2 regions of the Paenibacillus sp. FSL E2-0177 genome follow, and region 2 is predicted to be linked to the other one. Evidence: predicted binding sites of a transcription regulator. Region 2 holds the regulator's gene; the other holds the start of a gene.
What was found. Region 2 encodes Rex, which represses fermentation and respiration genes when NADH is low (regulators of the CRP and FNR family bind a similar motif). Its sites were predicted from a motif close to TTGTGAAATATTTCACAA; they were not measured.
Positions count from the first base shown of each region.

Region 1: the regulator Rex is predicted to act here: its motif matches at 2,468-2,485, upstream of MHI25_RS03830 (flavocytochrome c).

Region 1 is NZ_CP150307.1:840,513-848,552, reverse strand. It holds gene MHI25_RS03840 (response regulator) at 1-753, opposite strand, end outside; gene MHI25_RS03835 (histidine kinase) at 728-2,314, opposite strand; gene MHI25_RS03830 (flavocytochrome c) at 2,587-4,377, shown strand; gene rlmD (23S rRNA (uracil(1939)-C(5))-methyltransferase RlmD) at 5,206-6,771, opposite strand; gene MHI25_RS03820 (diacylglycerol kinase) at 6,836-7,726, opposite strand; gene MHI25_RS03815 (CbiX/SirB N-terminal domain-containing protein) at 7,957-8,040, opposite strand, start outside.
Region 2 is NZ_CP150307.1:4,715,788-4,723,827, reverse strand. It holds gene panB (3-methyl-2-oxobutanoate hydroxymethyltransferase) at 227-1,093, shown strand; gene panC (pantoate--beta-alanine ligase) at 1,094-1,984, shown strand; gene panD (aspartate 1-decarboxylase) at 1,977-2,360, shown strand; gene MHI25_RS21050 (hypothetical protein) at 2,472-3,113, shown strand; gene dinG (ATP-dependent DNA helicase DinG) at 3,240-6,101, shown strand; gene MHI25_RS21040 (redox-sensing transcriptional repressor Rex) at 6,232-6,885, shown strand; gene MHI25_RS21035 (amidohydrolase) at 6,872-8,040, shown strand, end outside.

The DNA of each region.
Region 1 (8,040 bases), 3.1 Mb from region 2:
CTCTAGGGGGCTTGAGCCGACTCTATTTTTGAACACACGACTAAAATAGTACTGGCTCTTATACCCTACCTTCACGGCCAGATCCCCGATTTTGATATTCGGCATTACGTCATCCAGAATCTCCTTCGCCTTCGATATCCGAAGCTCGGTGACATAGTCAAGGAATGAAGCACCGATTTCTTGCTTCATACGCTTACTAAGATAGGTTTGGTTGATATGAAATAGTGCTGCTACTCGAGTAATAGACAGCTCCGGATCCTGATAATGACTGTCAATATACTCGGTCACTTTTTGGATAAGCACTGTTCCATCCCCTGTATACCCGGGAAGCTCCCGCTCCTTATCCACCCTGTCTTCATGTGAATGCAAAGGATATTTTACCTGAAGATGCTCATCGATCCGATGAAGCAGCTTGTTCAGATCACTCTTCGGCACAGGTTTCAATACATAATCGAATGCTTGCAGTTGCACGGCTTGACGCGCATATTCAAAGTTATCGTACCCGCTGATGATGACAACCAGAACCGACGGGCAGCGTTCGCGCAATATGTTCATCAGATCGAGCCCATTCATATTCGGCATGTTGATGTCCACAAGACATACATGTGGTGGGGCTTCCTCCACCATATTCAATGCTTCGTTTGCACTTTTCGCTTCTCCTGCAACTTCAAAAAGATACGGACTCTCCTCAATATATTGTCGCAAGCCTTTGCGAATGATCGTTTCATCATCGACGATGACAATCTTCCACATCTTCATTCCACTCCCCGTCCAAAGGTATTCGAATGACCATAACGGTAATGCCATCTTCGCTCTTCACTGCAAGGCCATATGGCACTCCGTAAGCTAGTCGAATGCGATGGTTTACACTGTATAGCCCAAAGCCTGTGGCAGAACGATCATATGTATCATCAAGAAGGGCTTGATTTATCTGCTCAAGCTTCTCTTCCGGAATCATAACCCCATTATTTTCAACCTTAATGACCAAATAATCGGCCTGTTTATATGCTGTAATCGAAATTTTGCACTTTTGATCCCCAAGTGGCTTAATCCCGTGATAAATCGCATTTTCCACCAAAGGCTGCAGTATGAAGCGAACGACTTGGCACTGAGCAAGCTTTTCATCATATCGAAGCTCGTAGTCCAGAATCTCCTCATATCGCACACCTTGAATATGAAGATAACTCTCGACATGGTACAACTCCTGATCAAGCAGAATGTATGGACTGCCTGTGCCAAGCCCTAATCGGAAATACGCGCTAAGCGCTTCCACCATCTCCACCACATTGTCTGCTCCATGTTCCGTTGCCATCCACTGGATCGTATCCAATGTGTTGTATAAAAAGTGCGGCTTGATCTGCTCATGAATCAGTCTGAGTTCCATCTCCTTTCGGTCCTGCTCCACAGCGTATAATTGAACAAGCATGTCATTGAAGCTTCGTCCAAGATCGCCGATCTCATCCGAGCGCGTAACATCTGCTCGTATGGTTTGGTTGCCGTTCTGCACATTTTCCATTACCTGGCGAAGCGACTGAATTGGACGAATAATGGAAGAAGCAAGCAGCACCAGAAAGACGATAAACGCACTACCGATAAGAACGCCTACCAGCAATGCAGTCCGCTGGGTTTTGATCACCGCTAACGATAGACTTGAATTCGGTACTTTGAGTACTAACTTCCAGCCTTCCACATTTTGAATTGGAGCCTCAAATACACTCATGTTCTTCTTATCTGCTGTATCCTCCGCTCCATCTTCTTCACCCAGCTCTCTGCAATCGACGATAAGCTGGCCTGACTGGTCATATAGCATTACATCTTGAGCAATCTCCCTCATCTTCTTGACGGAGACGGCTGCGGCAATATAAGCTACCTCATCATTCACCGATGGATTCACGCGATAAAGAATGACGACGATTTCGGCTGCATTCGCTTTGGATACGATCGGATTGCTTACCACATAATTGGAATCTGAATTCAGCAGTTTTCGATAGTAGGGTCGGTTTAGTATCGAAAAAGGCTTGTCCCTTGCTGACCAGGAATTTCCGTGAATATCCACCACGCGTATGGATTCGTACTCTACTTTCTTCTTCGCCTCGAACTTATCGAACTCTTGCAGCAATTCATCTCGTGTCCACTGATGGTCCGAAGCTAGAGAAGCAAGCATGTCTATCTCTCCAATGCGCTGATTAAACCAATAATCAATCTGGTCGCTGCGTGCAGTAACCACTTGCTGCGTTAAGTTCTTATTCAAAGGGACAACCGTATGGTTCATCTCCAAATATATTGTTACAAGCAATGCAACGAACAGCAGCAAGAAGCAGCCTCCTGCGATTAACGTAATTTTTAAGTGAATTGATTTCATTGTAATCATAGCCCTTCACAATATCCGTTTCTTACATGCCCGAAAAAGACAAAAAAACACTAATCTGTGCAAATACATAATGCTGTACTAAATCTATAATAGGTCTTGTGCATATTTTCACATGAAATAACATTCATGTCTAGGCTAGAGATAAAGGATTTGCCTAGCAAATCTTCCTCTCCCTAGTGTATGTAACCAATCCACAACAGAATGAAGGAGATATTATGCGAACTCACACGAAAAAGCTGTTATCTATTCTACTAGTCCTCAGTCTTATGTTCACGCTTGCTGCTTGCGGCAGTAAAGATGCAGAGCCCGCTGCAGATGCAAACGGAGTTCAAGTCTTTGAAGGAGTTGGGCAAGGTAAACATGGCGATATTAAAGTACAAGTCTCCTTATTAGATAACAAGATCACTGACATTAAAGTGACAGAGCATAAGGAAAATGAAGTACTTGCAGAACCTGTTTATACACAGCTCAAGCAAGATGTCATGGCAACTAACAGCGCAAAAGTTGATGCCATTAGCGGATCTACAGTTACAAGCAAAGGATATCTCGAAGCCATTCAAGATGCAATTACGAAGTCTGGACTTACCCTTGTCGCTGGCGCTGCAGTCAGTGGAAGCAAAGACAAAGAAGAAGTCGAGCAAACCTATGATGTTGTCGTCATCGGTGCCGGGGGTGCTGGCTTTAGTGCGGCTATCGAAGCGAAGAGCGCTGGAGCTAATGTAGTTCTGCTCGAGAAAATGCCAGCTGTTGGCGGCAACACATTGATCTCCGGTGGTGAGATGAATGCGCCTGACAACTGGGTTGAACGTGCTCTTGGCATCACAGATGACACGGCTGACTTGTTCTATAATGATACGATGAAAGGCGGAGACAACCTCGGGGATCCAAAGATGGTTCGTATTCTTGCCGACAATGCTCTAGCATCTGCCGAATGGCTGCGCGATGATATCAAGGTAGAGTTCTTACCTGATCATCTGTTCCAATTTGGTGGCCATTCCAGAAAACGTGCGTTGATTCCTGTAGGTCATACAGGTGTTGAATTGATTACTAAGTTAAAAGCCAAAACAGACGCTGATCAAATCACGATCAAAACGAATATGAAAGCCGAAACCTTGCTGAAGGACGAAAGCGGCAAAGTAACAGGTGTAACTGCGACTTCGGGTACTGGCGACAAGATCACATTCCATGCGAACAAAGGCGTCATCATCGCTACCGGTGGTTTTGGATCCAATGTAGAGATGCGTAAGAAGTATAACCCTACAATGGATGAAAAATATATGACTACCGATACACCAGGATCTACAGGTGACGGTATCGTTATGGCAGAAACGATTGGCGCCAAACTGACAAACATGGAGAGTATTCAAACGTATCCAATCTGTAATCCTGAGACAGGTGTTATTTCCCTGGTTGCAGACTCCCGCTTCGATGGTGCGATCCTGATTAACCAAGAAGGCAAGCGCTTCGTTGAGGAATTAGAACGTCGTGACGTTATTTCTAAAGCAATTCTTGCCCAAACGGGTGGATATACGTATCAATTATGGAATCAAGGCATTGAGGATATTGGTAAAACGATCGAAGTTCATCAAGACGAATACGATCAACTCGTTAAACAAGGCTTGCTCTTTAAAGCCGATACGATTGAAGAGGCGGCTGATTTCTTTAAAATTGACGTGAACACTTTGAAAGAAACGATTAATAAAGTAAATGATTATGCGAAAACAGGTAAAGACCTTGATTTCAAACATCGCGGTGGATTGAAATCTCTTGAAAAAGGCCCTTACTACATCGAAAAAGCTGTACCCTCCGTTCACCATACAATGGGCGGCTTGGTGATCGACGAGAAGACTCGCGTTTTGAATGAAAAAGGCGAAGTCATCCCTGGGTTGTTCGCTGCAGGTGAAGTAACTGGGGTCATTCATGGTGCAAACCGTCTTGGCGGTAATGCCATCGCTGATATCTTCACATTCGGCCGGATTGCAGGCCAACAAGTTGTAGCAGAGTAATCTTATTTTTTGTGTAACTGCTCTATTAATAAGTTAGCCTTAAAAACGTGCAAGATAACTTGTAGAGTGCCGGTTGACTGCTAACTTTCAAGCTGCCCTCTATGACATAGCAAACCGCCCTGTTCGCAACATTGCGAACAGGGCGGTTTGCTATGTATTCGTGTCATCGGCATGAAAAAAATAAGCACTGTGATCAAAAGTGTGACCACGAAGATCTTCACGATTTTTTTATGGTGGAGCCTAGGGGCTACGCTAGTCTAACTCGCTGCTCTTTTATCGTTCCGATAAAGGAATATTATTCCACTCTGTTTTTGCTTTCATTGCATTTCTCTCCTTTAACTGAATGTGAAAAAGCGCAGGAACTTGTCCCTGCGCCATGCTTCCGCAATTTGCGGAAACAAAAAAAGCCCCATATGGTACCCTCGAAGGTTCCATATGGGGCTGACTTTTTGCAGGATCATTAATAAATGAGAAAGAGCCCTCACGGATAATAGGCATAGACCTACTTCGTAAGAGCTTTATTATGCAGATATGTGGTTGGAGAACGCTTCTAATTAATGGCCAGATATAATGGAAAAGCATATAGCCAACCAATGAATCCAATATATAATCGGATATTAATATTCAGGGAAATCCCTGATAAAATTTAATTCCCCGTGCTCGTCCACAAAAAATAGACGTTTTATGTTACTCGCCAAAATTTTTACAAATATATTTTATGATATTATCCTCTGCTCGGCGTTTCGTAATACTTCAGTGTCCGGAGTTTCCGGTCGAATATGACTGGTCATTGCATACTCTTGCTGCGCTCTCGACTTCGCCTTGTTTTCATTTACATACTTCTGTTACATCCCTCACCAACAAAGCCACCGACTCCACATGCACCGTATGCGGGAACATGTCCACCGGAGTCACCTCCACTGTCTTGTATCCGCCATCTTCCAACACCCGCAAGTCTCTTGCTAATGTCGATGGATTACACGACACATATACCACACGCTCCGGCTTCATAGCCAGGATCGTCTCCAAAAGTCGCGGATCGCAACCCTTACGCGGTGGATCGACAACGATAACATCCGCCGTAATCCCTTGCTCTTTCCAATTCGGAATGACATCTTCAGAGGCACCAACCTCGAACACTACATTCTTCATCTCATTTAACTTCGCATTCGCCCGGGCATCCTCAATAGCTTCCGGTACAATCTCGACACCGTATACCTTAGCCGCATGCTGCGCCAGGAAGAGGGAGATCGTACCGATGCCGCAATAGGCATCGATAACCGTTTCGTTGCCAGTCAGTCCGGCATATTCAACGGTTTTACCGTACAGCACTTCGGTCTGTGCCGGGTTCACTTGATAGAACGAACGCGCTGAGATTGCGAACTGTACATCGCCGATGTAGTCATAGATAACATCTCTGCCCCACAAGACGCGGGTTTCGCCACCGAAGATGACATTCGTACGCTGAGTGTTGACGTTCTGGCAGATGCTGACTACATCTGGCAGCTGTTCGCGGATGCTGCCGAGCCAGGCGTCCAGGTGTGGGATGTCGCGGCCGTTGGTTACGAGGACAACCATCATTTCACCGGTACGGAAAGCTTTCTTCACGACGACATGGCGCAGCAGGCCACGACCGGTTTCTTCACTATAAGCAGAGATGCCAAGTTCTCTGCCGATGTCTTTCACCTTGCGCACAACGTCATCATTATCCTCATGCTGGATTAAGCAGGTTTCCATATCGATGATACGGTGACTTCCGCGTGCATAGAAGCCTCCTACAAGACCGCCTTCGGTTACACCAATTGGTACCTGAGCCTTGTTGCGGTAACGCCAAGGCTCGTCCATGCCGAGTGTCGGGCGGACAAGAATGCCATCTGTATGAGCTACTCCAGCGCCATCAGTCGTACCATCTGCAATGCCGCCATAGTTGGCACTGTCCGTCTGACTCTCAACAGCTTCATTCTCTTTGCTCTTTCCGCTATCCCCGCCACCACTCACCCGAAGCTTCCCAATCCGCTCCAGGTTGTCCACCACCAGCTGCCGTTTCCACGCCAGCTGAGCAGTGTAGTCCATATGCTGCAGTTGGCAGCCGCCGCATTGGTCATAGATCTCGCAAGGCGCCGCGATGCGGGCGCTGCTCGCTTCTACTATATTCAGCAGTTTGGCGTAGCCATACTGCTTTTTGGTCTTGAGCACCCTTGCCCGGACTTTCTCTCCGGGAAGGGCTCCCTGCACAAAAAGGGTAAAGCCTTCTACGCGGCCTACCCCTTCACCTTCATGGGTCATGCCGATAATATCGAGCATAACCTCATCATTTTTATTCACAGGCAGTCCGGCGACAGGCGCCTTGCCGGCTGGGCGGCTGGTGCTGCGTCCACTGCGGTGTTTACTCATTATTTATAGTTCACTTCTTTCATTATCATCGCTGTATAATCCCACACTCTTGCTTTCAATCAACCTAATTATTCTGAGCAAAAATCCGCAGATGCTGCGGCAAAATCCGAAAACGACCCGGCAGCTCTCCGCCAAGTTCTCCATCCAAGTTCAATTGGACATGCCCTGGAGAGATTACATCCATTGCATCCGTACGGAAATACACAACCTTTTTATCCTGCAAATGCTCGCCACGAAGGGCCAATCTAACCAAACGGACAAACTCTGCCAGGTTGCATTTTTTAACCGCAATAACATCTAACAGACCGTCATCGATTCGAGCGCCGGGGGCAAGTTTTTCAAAGCCGCCGACAGAATTCGTATTTGCAATCAGGAACAGCATGAACTCATCATGAATAACCTCCTGCCCATTGGCACGAATGATTAGTTCCTGAGGAGATAGGCTGACCATTTTTTCAATACCTTTTAAATAGTACGCAAGCTGCCCTATCATGGTCTTCAGCTTACTTGGAACTTCATAGGTCAGTTCGGTTAGACTGCCACCGCCTGCTATATTAATGAAATAACGATCATTGGCTTTACCGATATCAATCGGACGCGACTCTTGACGAAGGATTAAATCAACGGAATCTTCCCAATTCTTCGGGATCCCCATCGCACGTGCAAAATCATTGGTAGTCCCAAGTGGCAATACGCCAAGCGGGGGGAGATTAGGTTTCTCCGCCATACCATTGATAACCTCATTTAAAGTGCCATCCCCACCGGCTGCTATGATTAGATCATAACCGCGCTCTACTGCATCCGCAGCAGCTAACATAGCATCGCCTTCTCCGGTCGTTGCATGGCAGGAGGCTTCAATGCCACCCGTATCCAGCCGGTCCAAAATGTCGGCGAGCCGCTTCTTCATTTCTTCCCGTCCAGAAGTGGGATTATAAATCAATCTCGCAGTTTTCATTACCGGAACGCCACCTGTTTTTTATAATAGAATAACCTAATTGATTATACCTAATTCGGACCACTACAATCAATGTCAGAGGACATTTATCGTAAATATTCCATTATACAACAATTCACGACACCTTATTAGGCAAAAACAACTATATATATGTGTATGCGGCAAATCCCGTATTATCCACGGAAATGGGCACTATTTTTCATGATTAAGTGGGCTAAAAAGGAAGCTTTTTAACTCTCTTTTCGAATCTGTTCGAGGAGTGTCTCTACCTGTCTCTCAATCCAATGCGGAAGAAGCGGGTGCGGCAAAAGCGT
Region 2 (8,040 bases):
CTTGAACTGAAGAACTTTTTTATATTTTTATTATTGGAAATACCTTCATAACTGCGTTTGACGGTTACGTTGGATTCTGCTCTGAGCCGTAAGGACCGAGACAGAAGGGACGATCGCAAGTGACTCTTTTTTGCCCTTCGGACCTTTTTAGCAAATGATTGCTAAAAGGTTTTTTTGTTGCGATTTTTACGGGCAGGTTACTTAAAAAAGGAGGACGAAAAGAGAAATGGCAAACAAACAAGCGCTAAATATTGTAAAAATGAAAAAAATGAAAGCAGAAGGTGTGCCACTGAGCATGCTGACCGCTTATGATTATCCGTCTGCAGTTCTTGCAGAAGAAGCAGGTATCGACCTTATTTTGGTTGGTGACTCTCTTGGGAATGTAGTCCTTGGATACGATACAACTTTACCGGTAACGATTGAAGATATGGTGTACCATACCCGCTCGGTAACTCGAGGAGCACAAAGCACCTTTATCGTGGCGGATATGCCATTTATGACTTATCACGGAAGTGTAGATGAAACTCTGCGGGGAGTGCGCAGATTAATGCAGGAAGGGCGGGCTCATGCCGTCAAAATGGAAGGTGGACTCGAGATTTGTGAGACTGTAGCTACGGTGGTAGCTGCGGGAGTCCCTGTACTGGGACATATCGGGCTTACTCCGCAATCCGTGAATATGATTGGTGGCTACCGGATTCAAGGCAAAGATGCCAAAGATGCGCAACGCCTGATGGATGAAGCTAAGGCGCTTGAGGCCGCAGGTGCTTTTGCAATCGTTCTGGAGCTGGTAACGGAAGAAGTAGCCCAAGCGATCTCTGAAGCGCTTAGCATCCCAACCATTGGGATCGGTGCAGGCCGTTACTGTGATGGACAGGTATTGGTTTTCCATGATTTGCTGCGGTATGCCTCACCTTACCGTGAGAAACGTTTTGTCAAAACCTATGCGGATGTGGGTAATGTAATCCGTGAGGGCATCAGCCAATATGTGAAGGAAGTGAAGGAACGTTCCTTCCCAGATGAAAGTCACGTTTTTAATGCAGATGAAACGGTTTTGGAATCTTTATATGGCGCTGCAAGAAAGGAAGGGAAATAAATGAGAGTCGTCAGAAGCATTGAGCAGCTGCGCGAAGCTTTGGAGTATATGAGACAAGGCGGGCACGCCCCGATTGGGTTCGTTCCTACGATGGGATACTTGCATGACGGACATGCCAGTCTGCTTCGCCGGGCTGGAGAAATGAGCAACACAGTGGTAATGAGCATTTTTGTGAATCCTTTGCAATTCGGGCCAAACGAGGATTATGATTCCTATCCGCGTGACGAGCGTCGTGATTTGGAACTCGCTGAACGTGAGGGAGTAGATATTGTATTTATCCCCAGTGTGGAAGAAATGTATCCGCAGCCTACTCGGACTACGGTCTCGGTATCGGAGCTTACTACCCGTCTTTGTGGGGCTTCCCGCCCTGGGCATTTTGATGGTGTAACCACAGTGGTTAATAAATTCTTCAATATCGTACAGCCGGATTATGCTTTCTTTGGGCTGAAGGATGCTCAACAAGTTGCTGTGCTTCGCCGAATGGTGTCCGATCTTAATATGAATGTCGAAATTATTCCTTGTCCGATCGTTCGTGAAGGGGATGGACTTGCACTCAGCTCACGTAACGTATTCTTGTCTCCAGAGGAGCGTAGTCAGGCATTGGTGTTATCTCGTTCCTTACGTGAAGCACGTCAGTCTATTGAAGAAGGAAAAGTAACAACCGTTGCTGAAGTGCGGGAATTGTTGACATCGGTTATTTCCAGCTCTCCTCTAGCGGTGATTGATTATGCGGAGATCTTAACATTCCCTGATCTTGAAGGATTAGAGGATGAAGCTCTTTTATCAGAAGTGGATGGGGAAATTATAATAGCGCTCGCCGTGAAGTTTGGCAGAACACGCTTGATTGATAATAATGTATTTATTCCAAAGGAGGTTGCTGCACTTGTTTAGACATATGATGAAATCCAAAATTCACCGCGCAACAGTAACGGAAGCGAATTTAAACTATGTGGGCAGTATTACCATTGATGAGAGCTTGATGGAAGCCGCGGACATTCTTGAGAATGAAAAAGTTCAAATTGTGGATAACAACAATGGTTCGCGACTGGAAACCTATGTAATCCCTGGACCGCGCGGAAGCGGAGTGATCTGTCTTAATGGTGCCGCAGCTCGTCTTGTTCAGCCGGGCGATACAGTAATTATCATTTCCTATGCGATGTTGTCCTCGGAAGAACTGGAGTCACATAAGCCAACGGTGGTATTCGTGGATGAGAATAACAAACCAGTGAAGCTGGCTGATCATGAATTGCATGCTACAATCGCTTAATGTAAGGACTTACGCCATGTAATGAATGGCAGGGATGAAAGACCCCGATCTCGCAGAAAATGAAGTCAGGCAAGCTGAACTGATTTCATCTTCAGTAAGGGGGGATCGCCCATGTTTCAACATTTGTTTGCTGAAATGAACAAGGTGCTTCAGGAGATCGTAACAGATTACCCTACAGCGGAGGGTGCCCGCCGGAACGAGCTTTTATGCAATTATAATATGCTGCATAGACTGAGCGACAAAGTGATGGATGAATGGCTCGCTTTTGCTGAGAAGCTTAGTTCCTTTCGCGAAAGTGCGGATTTTACAGCAGTGGTCGAAGAGGAAGTGCCGGAACAGGAAGCACCAGAGCTATGTATGGATTCCTTTGTAAGAGGTCAGGGGTATTATAAGCTGCTGATGTATGGAAAGTGTATTGATCAGTTTAAAGAAGTTATTGCGCAATACCCGGATAGCTTGGCTGCTCGATTATATTTAGCCATCTCTTATCTGCAGGAAGGTGACGGTGAGGCCGCTTGGGGTCATCTGAACCATATGCTGGGCTTGATACGGGAAACCAAGCTGAAAGCCATGGTTTATAATGCTTTAGGCTGCATACGAGCCTCACAGGAACGTTTCAATGAAGCGCAGGAATTATTTGATCTTGCTTTGCAGCATGACCCTGCGCTTCCGGAACCAAACGTTAACTTAGAGGTATGCCGCCGTCGTGGAGGGAAGCTGCATTTTGGAAATCAGCTGGTTTCCCTTTTGTAAAAGAATAACGGTTTTGGAAATTTCCATTCAAGCGATGCATCCCCTGAACCAGTGGTGTGCATCGCCTTTTTTCGCAACTTCTGTTATGCTGATTAAGAGTCTCAATTGAAAGGGAATAGAATTATAATGAAATTTGCCGTGCTTGATTTTGAAACAACAGGAACCCAATCCGTGGGTGAAATTATCCAGGTTGGCCTTGCAATTATAGAAGAAGACCGGTCCATCTCCCGGGTATATGGTTCCTATGTCAAGCCCGGAACGCCGATTCCTCCTTTTATAACAGGTCTGACGGGGATTACCGATGATGATGTTAAGGATGCGCCTGAGCTGGATGAGATGATGATGGAGCTTGTTCCGCTCTTGGATGATGTTGTGCTTGTAGGGCATAATGTCGCTTTCGACTTCCATTTTTTACAAAATGCTTTAGATCGTTGTGGTTATTTGCCATTTCAAGGGCGGATTTTGGATACGATTGATTTTCTGAAAATTTGCTTTCCTTCGCTCACATCTTATCAACTTGGCTCTGTCAGTGCTCATTTTGGAGTGACACATGATCGTCCGCATCAGGCAGATAGTGATGCACTTGCGACTGCTTTAGTGCTGCTGAAATGTCTGGAGGAGCTCTACGAGCTGCCGCTGCTTACGATCCAGAGACTCTGTGAGCTGTTTACCGAAGAGGATAGTGATCTGGGCTGGTACTTTGATGGTCTGCTGCGAGAGCGGGAAGCGGAAACGCTACAGCCCGAAGGTGATCTGACTTTCTATCGTCAATTAGCGCTTGCAGTAGGAGATTGGACGGAGTTAGCGCCACCTAGAGATGAGCATGCTGAGAATCCGCTAGCGAATTTATCTTTTACTGATTATATGGACGAAGTAACCAAACGACTTAAAGACACATTACCGCAGTATGAAAGCCGGGAAGCTCAGGATATTATGATCAATGAGGTGATGACGGCACTTGCCGAAGACAAACACCTACTGATCGAAGCGGGCACAGGAACCGGTAAATCGCTCGGTTATTTGTTGCCTGCCATTTATCAAAGCGTTCGCACCAATGAAAAAGTCATGGTCAGCACTCATACCATTAATCTGCAGGACCAATTGCGCGAGCGGGATATCCCTTTGTTAACGCAGGTAGTTCCTTTTCCGTTTAAAGCTGCTATTTTTAAGGGAAGAGGGCATTATTTGTGTCTGCGTAAGTTTGAGCATAAAATTAATAAGAAGGACTTTATAAGCCCAAGGGAAGATGCGCTTACTGCCGCTCAGATGATTGTATGGCTCACTCAAAGTGAATCAGGGGATGATGAAGAGCTGAATTTAAGCGGCCGGGGCGGTGACTTCTGGGAGACGGTGGCAAGCGATACCGATTCCTGTCTGGGCCGTTCTTGTCCTTGGTTCCGCAAATGTTATTATCATAGGGCCAAGCATGAAGCTGGGATTGCTGACGTGGTTATTACGAACCACTCCAAGCTATTCGCAGATGTTAAGGCTGGGCACCAGCTGCTTCCGGCTTACGAGCATCTTGTCATTGATGAAGCACATCATTTAGAAGATGTGGCTGGTAAACATCTTGGCATGCATATGAAGCATTTCACTGTGGCACACACGTTATCGCGACTGTATAAAGATAGCCGAAACGGACAGCTTCCTGCTCTGCGTCAGATATTACAGTCGTCAGGCAGTGAAGAGGCTTCAGAATGGAGCGGAGTCATCGATCGGATCTACCCGGATCTGCTTACCGTCAAAGAAACCTGGGATGCACTCAGCGACAAGCTGTTCAGCCTATTGCCGGAACGCAGTGATGCAGGGGCAGGAGAAGCGGGACAACTGGTTATGCGGTTGCTTCCCGCCCGTAAGCCGAAGGATTGGGATGAATTGGTTGCGCTAGAGAACACTATGAATCTGACGTTAAGCGACATCATCCGTAAGGGTGATAAAATGCTTAACGAGATGCGTGACCAGGAAAGCCAATCCTCAGCAGACAGCCTTGTTACTGATATTAGCGGTTTATTTAAAGATTTGGCTTCCATACGTGAGCAAGTAAGATTCTTTATGGGGCTGAATGACGATAATGTAGTATATTGGCTGGAGGCAAATGGAAATTACCGCAGCAAATCACTACAGCTGTATGCCGTCCCTGTGGATGTTAGCAGCCAGCTTAAAGAGTTGTTCTTCGATAAGAAAAAAAGCATCGTGCTTACCTCGGCGACGCTATCTGTAGATAAATCTTTTCAATTTATGATTGATAATCTCGGACTTAACGAAGCTGTAGAAGAGGGACGTCTAATGACCTCACTCCTTCCATCTCCCTTTAAGTATCGCGAGCAGGCACTGCTAGTTATACCGCGTGATTTTCCTAGTGTGAAGGGGAGTGTGGGCGATGCTCGATTTGTCGATACACTCGTACAGTCATTATCGGAAGCTGCTAAAACAACACGTGGGCGGATGCTGGTTCTGTTTACTTCTTATAAAATGCTGCGTCAGGTATATGATCCGCTTAAAGAGGCTTTGGCCTCACAAGAGATTACGGTGCTTGGTCAAGGCGTGGAAGGTGGCAGCCGGAGCAAGCTGATCCGCCGCTTTCAGGACAGTGCAGCATCCGTATTGCTGGGGACGAGCAGCTTCTGGGAAGGTGTAGATATTCCAGGTGAAGCACTGACTTGCCTGGCCATCGTGAGACTTCCGTTTCAACCACCGAATCACCCGTTGGCGGAAGCGAAGTCGGAGTTATTGCAGGCCCAGAAGAAGAATCCGTTCATGAAATTATCTGTTCCTCAAGCGGTTATTCGTTTTAAGCAGGGATTCGGAAGACTGGTTCGCACGGCGCAGGATCGCGGAATAGTTATTGTTTATGATACAAGGGTTATTGAATCTCATTACGGGAAGTATTTCCTTTATTCATTGCCTGGTCCCAAAATGGAGCATATGCTTACTGATCAAATGGTCCCTCGCATAGCGGAATGGCTAGAGGATGGCGGCGCTTCTTAAAACGCTCGTCTTCAGTTTAGCTCCTCCTTATCCTTAAGGGCGGTGTGTTACAGTACCGTCCTTAATAAGGAGAGGTAGACGTTTGAATATGGATTTTCACAAGAACATTACTATTTTTAGGAGGAAAAATATGAAATCGGATAAAATATCAGAAGCCGTTGTTCGCAGACTGCCTGTGTACTTGCGTTTTTTGAATGATCTCCAGAATCGCGAAATATTAACAGTTTCCTCTCAGGAACTTGGACAAAAGCTTGATCTTAATCCCGCACAGATTCGTAAGGATTTAGCATATTTTGGTGACTTCGGCAGAAAAGGTATCGGCTATGATGTAACGTATCTTATTGAGAAAATCCGTCATATCCTGAAGCTGGATCAACAGCTTAATGTAGCTTTAGTTGGAGCAGGTAATCTCGGACATGCCTTGTCTAATTACAATGCATATCTCAAAGATACTATGAAAATCACGGCTATATTTGATTCGTACGCTCCTAAGGTTGGACGTAAGATCAACTCCCTTACTGTGCAACCGATGGATGAACTAGGCAGCACAATTCGTGAGCAAGGTATTCGCATTGCCATTATTACCGTACCTGATTCAGAAGCTCAAAATGTAGCAGATATTCTCATTTCTTCTGGGATTGAAGCGATTTTGAACTTTGCCCCTGTGATTCTGAAGACACCACCGAATATCCGGGTGCATGCAGCTGATTTTACAACTGATCTGCAAAGTCTTGCTTATTACTTGCGGGATGGAAAGGAAGAAAGCGAACATGAACAACAATAAAACGATAATTAAGGGCGGGTATTTTCTGACTCCGGGAACGGATGAGCCGGTTCTGAGTGGATATATGACTATTGAAGATGATTTAATCACTTACATAGGAAAAGAAGAGCCTCAGATGGAAGCTGGAGTGCAAGTGGTTGATGGCAGCCGTCTGCTGTTCATGCCTGGACTTGTAAACACACATGGTCATGCGGCGATGTCTTTGCTGCGTGGATATGGAGATGATTTAGCGCTACAAGTGTGGCTTCAGGAGAAGATGTGGCCGATGGAGGAAAAGTTCACCGGTGATGATGTATACTGGGGAACCTCCTTATCTGTATTGGAAATGCTGAAGGGTGGAACTACGACCTTCCTCGATATGTATGATCATATGGACCGAGTAGCCGAGGTAGCTGAGTTATCAGGTATCCGTTCCGTATTGATGCGTGGTGTGATCGGCTTATGTCCAGAGGATGTACAGAATCACAAGCTTGCGGAAGCGATTTCTTTTGCCCGTAACTGGCATGGAAAGGCTGAAGGTAGAATTACTACTATGATCTCGCCGCACGCCCCTTATACTTGCCCTCCGGACTTCCTGGTTAAGTTCGTGCAGGCAGCGCATGATCTGGATTTACCGATGCATACGCATATGTCCGAAACGAAACGTGAAGTGGAACAAAATGTGGCGGATTACGGGTTGCGTCCTGTAGCTCACTTAGAGAAGCTTGGAATGTTCACACGTCCCTCGATAGTTGCACATGGTGTTCATTTAAATGATGAAGAGATTGAGATCTTGGCTCGCCATAATGTGGGTGTATCTCATAATCCGGGCAGTAATTTGAAGCTGGCTAGCGGAGTGGCTCGGGTTACTGATCTTCTAAAAGCTGGTGTGAAGGTGTCTCTTGGCACGGATGGCGCGGCAAGCAACAATAACTTGGATATGTTTGAAGAGATGCGGCTTGCAGCTCTCATTCATAAGGGTGTCAGCGGTGATCCAACGGCTGTTCCAGCTCCAGAGGCTCTGCGTATGGCTACAGAATATGGCGCGCAGTCCATCTTTTTAAATAATGTAGGCAGACTTGCTGTAGGGATGAAAGCAGATTTCATTGCTATTGATATCGATCAGCCACATTTGCTGCCACACACAGATCTGTTGTCTCATGCAGTTTACTCTGC